One region of the Streptomyces albiaxialis genome, then DNA from elsewhere that is predicted to be linked to it. Evidence: predicted binding sites of a transcription regulator. Region 1 holds the regulator's gene; the other holds the start of a gene.
The links. The regulator HspR, encoded in region 1, represses chaperone genes until heat shock. The targets are predictions, from matches to a motif close to TTGAGNNNNNNNNNCTCAA.

Region 1 (3,405 bases):
CGAGGAGCAGGTGGGCCGGGGTGATGTCCGGGTGGCCGTCGGTCACCGCACGGCTGTTGGCCGCGCTGATGGCGTCCCGGCTCTTGTTGGTGAGCTCCGCGTCCATGTCCTGGCGTCTCCTCCTACGACTTCTGCTGCTCCGAATCGCGGCTTGCCGTCTCCAGTATGCAGCAAGTTGAGTGTGACTCGCTCAAGTCTACGTTCCGTACAACCGTCCGGGGCCCGGATCCGTTCCCGGCTCCCGCCCCCGCTCTGGCAAAACCCTGGTGAAAAGCGCGGCGGGGGCGCATCCTCCGGGCAGCATCGGGGGTCTGAACAGGGTGCGGCACACCCAGCGGCCGCTCTCAGGGGTATTCAGGGGTATCGGGAGCACATAGTGAATATCGGCATCAACGTCCTCGCCCGGGTCTCCGCGGTGACCCTCACCGCGGGATCCGTCCTCGCGGCGGGGGCGCTCGCCACCCCGGCGCACGCCGCCGCGGCCCGCAAGCCGTCCATCGCGGCCAAGGGCGGCTTCGTGATGAACAACGGCACGGGCAGGACCCTCTACACGAAGGCCGCGGACACCCGGCGTTCCACCGGCTCGACCACGAAGATCATGACCGCCCGGGTGGTGCTGGCCCAGCGGAACCTCAATCTGAACGCCAAGGTCAAGATCCAGAAGGCGTACAGCGACTACATCGTCCGGAACACCGCGTCCTCGGCCCGGCTGATCGTCGGCGACAAGGTCACCGTCCGCCAGCTCCTCTACGGGCTGATGCTCCCGTCCGGCTGCGACGCGGCCTACGCGCTGGCCGACAAGTTCGGCAACGGCTCGACCCGGGCCAAGCGCGTGAAGTCCTTCATCGGCAAGATGAACGCGACCGCCCGCGACCTGGGCCTGCGCAACACCCGCTTCGACTCGTTCGACGGCATCGGCCGGGGCAACAACTACTCGACGCCGCGCGACCTGACGAAGATCGCCAGCAGCGCCATGCGCTACTCGACGTTCCGGACGATCGTGAAGACCCGCTCGACCACGCAGCGGACCACCACGCGGAGCGGCGGCTACCGCAACATGAAGTGGACCAACACCAACAATCTGCTCGGCTCCTACTCCGGCGCGATCGGCGTCAAGACGGGCTCCGGGCCCGAGGCCAAGTACTGCCTGGTCTTCGCCGCCACCCGCGGCGGCAAGACGGTCATCGGCACGGTCCTCACCTCGACCTCCGCCGCGAAGCGCACCTCGGACGCGAAGAAGCTGATGAACTACGCGTTCAGCCGATGACATAGGGGGTGCCCCATAAGGGGCGCGGGGAACTGCGCGAGCGGCCACGGCAGCGCGGCACCCGGCAACGCACCGGACGGGGCACCCCAGTGGCCGCAATAAGCGACTAGCGGTCCCTCTTCGGGCGCCATACGACCAGCGCACTGGACTGCCGCACGTCCTCGTAAGGGACCAGATCCCTCCGATAGGAGGCGTGCACCTGCGCTTCACGCTGCTGCATGGCCGCCGCCGCGCCCTCGACCGCCGAGGACAGCTCGGCGACCCGAGCCTGGAGCGCAGCGACTTGGTTCTCCAGCTCGATGATCCGCTTGATCCCCGCGAGGTTGATGCCCTCGTCCTGGCTGAGCCGCTGCACTTCCCGCAGCAGCTCGATGTCCCGGGCCGAGTAGCGGCGCCCGCGGCCCGCGGTGCGGTCGGGCGAGACGAGCCCGAGTCTGTCGTACTGCCGCAGGGTCTGCGGATGCAGACCCGAGAGCTGAGCGGCGACCGAGATGACGTAGACCGGAGTTTCCTCGGTCAGCTCGTAAGCACCCATGCCCCGCCTGCGTCCGCCTCGGCCGTCCACTTCAGTCTCCCTTCGCGGCCTTGAAGAGCTTCGCGCGCGGGTCCTCGCCCGACGTCGCGTCGCGGTATGTCTCCAGCGAGTCCTTCGCCTTGTCGCTCAGATCCTTCGGCACGGACACCTCGACCGTCACCAGCAGATCGCCCCGTGTGCCGTCCTTGCGCGTCGCGCCCTTGCCCCGGGCCCGCATCGTGCGCCCCGAGGGGGTGCCGGGCGGGACCTTGAGCGTGACCGGGGGTCCGCCCAGCGTCGGGACCTTGACCTCGCCGCCGAGCGCCGCCTCCGGGAACGTGACAGGCACGGTCACCGTGAGGTTGTCGCCCTTGCGGCCGAAGACCGGGTGCTTGTCGACATGGACCACCACGTACAGATCCCCGTTCGGTCCGCCGCGCTCGCCCGGCGCGCCCTTGCCGCGCAGCCTGATGCGCTGCCCGTCGCTGACGCCCGCCGGGATACGGACCTGCATCGTCCGCGAACTCGTCGCGCGCCCGGAGCCCTTGCAGGTCTCGCAGGCGTCCTGCGCGATGAGGCCGCGGCCCTTGCAGTCCACGCAGGGGTCGGTCAGCGAGAATCCGCCGCCGCCCCCGCGCGAGACCTGGCCCGTGCCCACACAGGTCGGGCAGACCCGCGGCGTGCCGTTCTTGTCGCCCGTACCGGCGCACTCCTTGCACGCCGCGCTGGACGACATCCGCAGCGGGACGGTCGCCCCGTCCACGGCCTCGGTGAAGCTGAGCGTGACCTCGGACTCGATGTCCTGGCCACGGCGCGGTTGCGTACGGGTGCCGGTGCCGCCCCTGTTGAAGAGGCCGCCGAAGACGTCGCCGAGTCCGCCGCCGAAACCTCCGGCGCCGCCGGGACCTCCCGCGCCCCCGCCCTGGGTGCCTCCGAAGAGGTCGCTCAGGTCGAAGTTGAAGGAGCCCCCGCCGGGTCCGCCGGCGCCCCCGGGCGACCGGAAGCCGCCGTTGCCGAAGAGCGCCCGCGCCTCGTCGTACTCCTTGCGACGCTTGGCGTCGCCGAGCACGTCGTACGCCTCGGAGGCGTCCTTGAAGCGCTCTTCGGCCTTGGGGTCACCGGCGTTGGCATCCGGGTGGTTCTCGCGTGCGAGCTTGCGGTACGCCTTCTTGATCTCGGCCTCGGTGGCGTCCTTGGGGACGCCGAGAACCTTGTAGTAGTCCTTCTCGATGAAGTCCTTGGTACTCATCCCCGACGTCCCTCCTCCCGTGCCCCTGCGATATCGCCTCCGTAAAAAGCGGAGTCAGCCCTCCTCCGGGCCACCGTTCTCCTCTTCTGCCGCCGCGTCCGCGTCCGCCGACTCGCCCTTGGCGCCCGGCTGGGGCTCGGCGACGCCGACCCGCGCGGGGCGGATGGTGCGCTCGCCGATCCGGTACCCGGGCTGGAGGATCTGCACGCACGTCGTCTCCGTGACATCCGGGGAGTACGAGTGCATGAGCGCCTCGTGGACGGTCGGGTCGAAGGGCTCGCCCTCCTTGCCGAACTGCATCAGGCCCATCTTGGCCGCGACCATCTCCAGCGACTCGGCGACGGACTTGAAGCCGCCGACCAGCTCGCCGTGGTC
Region 2 (3,405 bases), on a different contig from region 1:
CGCCCCGCGTCGCGCAGGTGCTCCAGCAGGTCGGCGTGGACGAGTTCGGCGCGCGGGTCGCGCAGCGCGTCCCCGGACAGCGCGCTCAGCGGGCCCGCGCGGTGCCAGTCGAGGATCGCCGCCTCGCGCTCGACGACGGTGATCCGGCCCCAGCGCGGCTCCGCCGCCGCCTCCGCGAGCGAGAAGCCCACGCCGAGCCCGCCGATGAGCACCGAGGGTGCCGCGAGCCCGCCGCCCGCGCTCAGCTCCTCCAGGGCCGCGCGCACCAGCAGCCGCTCGGAGCGGCCGTCGGAGGTGTCCATCAGGAAGCAGCCGTTGGCGATGATCTCGTACGTCCCGCGAGGCTCCCCGGGCTCGCCGCGCCGTCGGAGGACGACCTCTCCGTACGGCCCGTCGCGGCGGTCCAGGGTCTCGGGAAGGGTGTGGTCCGGCATGCCGGGAAGCGTACGGAAAACCGTTCGCGCCCGTGCCGCCCGCGTTGCTACGGTCCGGGCGTCTTCCGTAACGACCACCGGGCGTCCGCGCCCTAGAAACGCAGGTGTTGATGACACCCCGGCCCACCGGGCGCTGAGCGCTCCTGAGCCCGGACCCTTTACTCCGAGCCGCTCGGCCGCTCGGCGCTCCCTTGCTGTCCTGAACCGTTTTTCTCCAGCAAGGAGTACCTCCGGTGTCCACCACCGACTCCGGTCCCGCACGCTCCGGCGCGCCGCGGACCGGCACCTTCACCTGCGTACGCTGCGGGCTGACCGTCACGCGACTCGACCCGGACGACCGCGTGCGCAACCACTGTCCGAGCTGTCTGCACTCCCGGCACGTCACCGACCACGTCGAGGGCGGCGCCTCGGACTGCCGTTCGCGGATGAGCCCGATCGCCATCGCGGTGCTGCGCGACGGGGCCTGGATGGTCATCCACCGCTGCACCCGCTGCGACGAGCTGACCTCGAACCCGGTCTCGCCGGACGACAACCACCTCATCCTGATGAGGATGGCCGTGCGTCCGCTGGCGCAGCCGCCGTTCCCCCTCGAAGTGTTCGGCGAGGTGTGACATGGCGCGACGTCATACCCGGTCCCAGCGGCGTCCCCAGCGCCGAAAGGACCCCTGGCACGGGCGCTCGGGCGAGGGCGGCGAGTCGTTCCGCTGCGTGGGCTGCGCCCTCGCCGTCCCCATGGCGGCGCCGGGCACAGCGCACCGCAACCACTGCCCGCACTGTCTGACGAGCCTGCACGTGGACCGCCGGGTCCCCGGCGACCGCGCGTCGGACTGCCGGGGGCGGATGACGGCGCTCGGCCTGTCCGTACGGGCCGACGGCGAGTGGTCGCTCATCCACCACTGCGTGGCCTGCGGCGAGCTGAGCGCGAACCGCATCGCCGGCGACGACAACGCCCTGGCCCTCGTCCGCCTCGCGGTCCGGCCCCTGTCGGACCCGACGATGCCGGTACGAGCACTGCTGGCGCTGTGACGGTGAGGGCCGGGGCACGCCCCCGGCCCTCATCCGGCCCTCATCCGGCCCTCACCCGGCTCTCCGGCATGCGATCGCTCTCAGCGAACAGGGGCCGGGGAACATCTGGGGCCTCAACAGCATTGAGTGGGTATTACTCAAGTTGCCTGCCGAGGGAGAGATCATGGCTACCGGTTCCACGGGGTACACACCGCTCACCCTGCCTGTGCTGCCGCTCGACGCCGACGGAGCGAACGGTTCCGACGGCGACGGGGTCGTGCTGCCCGGGATGGTGGTGCCCCTGGACCTCTCGGAGAGCGAGGTCCGCGCCGCCGTCGAGGCCGCGCAGTCCGCCGCCCTCCAGGGAGACAAACCCCGCGTGCTCCTTGTTCCGCGCGTGGAGGGGCAGTACGCCGACATCGGCGTGCTCGGCCGCGTGGAGCAGGTGGGACGGCTCGCCGACGGCGATCCGGGCGCGCTGATCCGCGGCCTGCGCCGCATCCGTATCGGCGCGGGGACGACCGGCCCCGGCGCGGCCCTGTGGGTCGAGGGCACGGAGATCGACGAGACGGTTTCCGAGCCCCTGCCCGGCGCGGTCACCGAGCTGATGAAGGAGTACAAGGCGCTGATCACGGACTGGCTCCGCAAGCGCGGCGCCTGGCAGGTCGTGGACCGCGTCCAGCAGATCGACAGCGTCTCGCAGCTCGCGGACAACGCGGGATACTCCCCGTTCCTCACCACCGAGCAGCGGCTCGAACTGCTCACCACCCTCGACCCGGTCGAGCGCCTGAAGGCCGCCACCGCCGCCCTGCGCGAGCACCTCGCCGAGCAGGACGTGGCCGAGTCCATCGCGAAGGACGTCCAGGAGGGCGTCGACAAGCAGCAGCGCGAATTCCTGCTGCGCCGCCAGATGGAGGCCGTCCGCAAGGAGCTGGCGGAGCTGAACGGCGACCCGGAGGACGAGGGCGAGGACTACCGCGCCCGCGTCGAGGCCGCCGGCCTGCCCGAGGAGGTCGAGAAGGCCGCCCTCAAGGAGGTCGACAAGCTGGAGCGCTCCAGCGACCAGTCCCCCGAGGGAAGCTGGATCCGCACCTGGCTCGACACCGTGCTCGAACTCCCCTGGAACGAGCGCACGGAGGACGCGTACGACATCACCGGCGCCCAGCGCGTGCTCGACGAGGACCACGCCGGGCTCCAGGACGTCAAGGAGCGCATCACCGAGTACCTCGCCGTGCGCAAGCGGCGCGAGGAGCGCGGCCTCGGCGTCGTCGGCGGCCGTCGCGGCGGCGCGGTGCTGGCCCTGGTCGGCCCGCCCGGCGTCGGCAAGACCTCGCTGGGCGAGTCCGTGGCCCGCGCGATGGGCCGCAAGTTCGTCCGCGTCGCGCTCGGCGGCGTCCGCGACGAGGCGGAGATCCGCGGCCACCGGCGTACGTACGTCGGGGCGCTGCCCGGCCGTGTCGTGCGCGCCATCAAGGAGGCGGGCTCCATGAACCCCGTCGTCCTCCTCGACGAGGTCGACAAGGTCGGCTCCGACTTCCGGGGCGACCCGGCGGCGGCCCTCCTGGAGGTCCTGGACCCGGCGCAGAACCACACCTTCCGCGACCACTACCTGGAGGTCGAGCTCGACCTCTCGGACGTCGTCTTCCTCGCCACGGCCAACGTGCTGGAGGCCATCCCGCAGCCGCTGCTCGACCGCATGGAGGTCGTCCAGCTCGACGGGTACACGGAGGACGAGAAGGTCACCATCGGCCGCGACCACCTGCTGACCCGCCAGCTCGAACGGGCGGGCCTGGAGGAGGGCGAGGTCACCTTCACCGAGGAGGCCCTGCGCAAGCTCGCCGCCGAGTACACGCGGGAGGCGGGCGTGCGGAACCTGGAGCGCGCCGTCCAGCGGGTGCTCCGCAAGGTCGCCGCACAGCAGCAGCTCGGCAAGCTGGAGCTGCCGTACGAGGTGGGGACCGACGAG

Region 2: the regulator HspR is predicted to act here: its motif matches at 1,583-1,601, upstream of lon (endopeptidase La).

Annotation. Positions count from the first base shown of each region.
Region 1 is NZ_BAAAPE010000012.1:83,804-87,208, forward strand. It holds gene clpB (ATP-dependent chaperone ClpB) at 1-106, opposite strand, end outside; gene ABD343_RS22640 (D-alanyl-D-alanine carboxypeptidase family protein) at 377-1,267, shown strand; gene ABD343_RS22645 (heat shock protein transcriptional repressor HspR) at 1,374-1,802, opposite strand; gene dnaJ (molecular chaperone DnaJ) at 1,834-3,030, opposite strand; gene grpE (nucleotide exchange factor GrpE) at 3,085-3,405, opposite strand, start outside.
Region 2 is NZ_BAAAPE010000007.1:149,402-152,806, reverse strand. It holds gene ABD343_RS11625 (spermidine synthase family protein) at 1-434, opposite strand, end outside; gene ABD343_RS11620 (RNHCP domain-containing protein) at 668-1,045, shown strand; gene ABD343_RS11615 (RNHCP domain-containing protein) at 1,047-1,460, shown strand; gene lon (endopeptidase La) at 1,624-3,405, shown strand, end outside.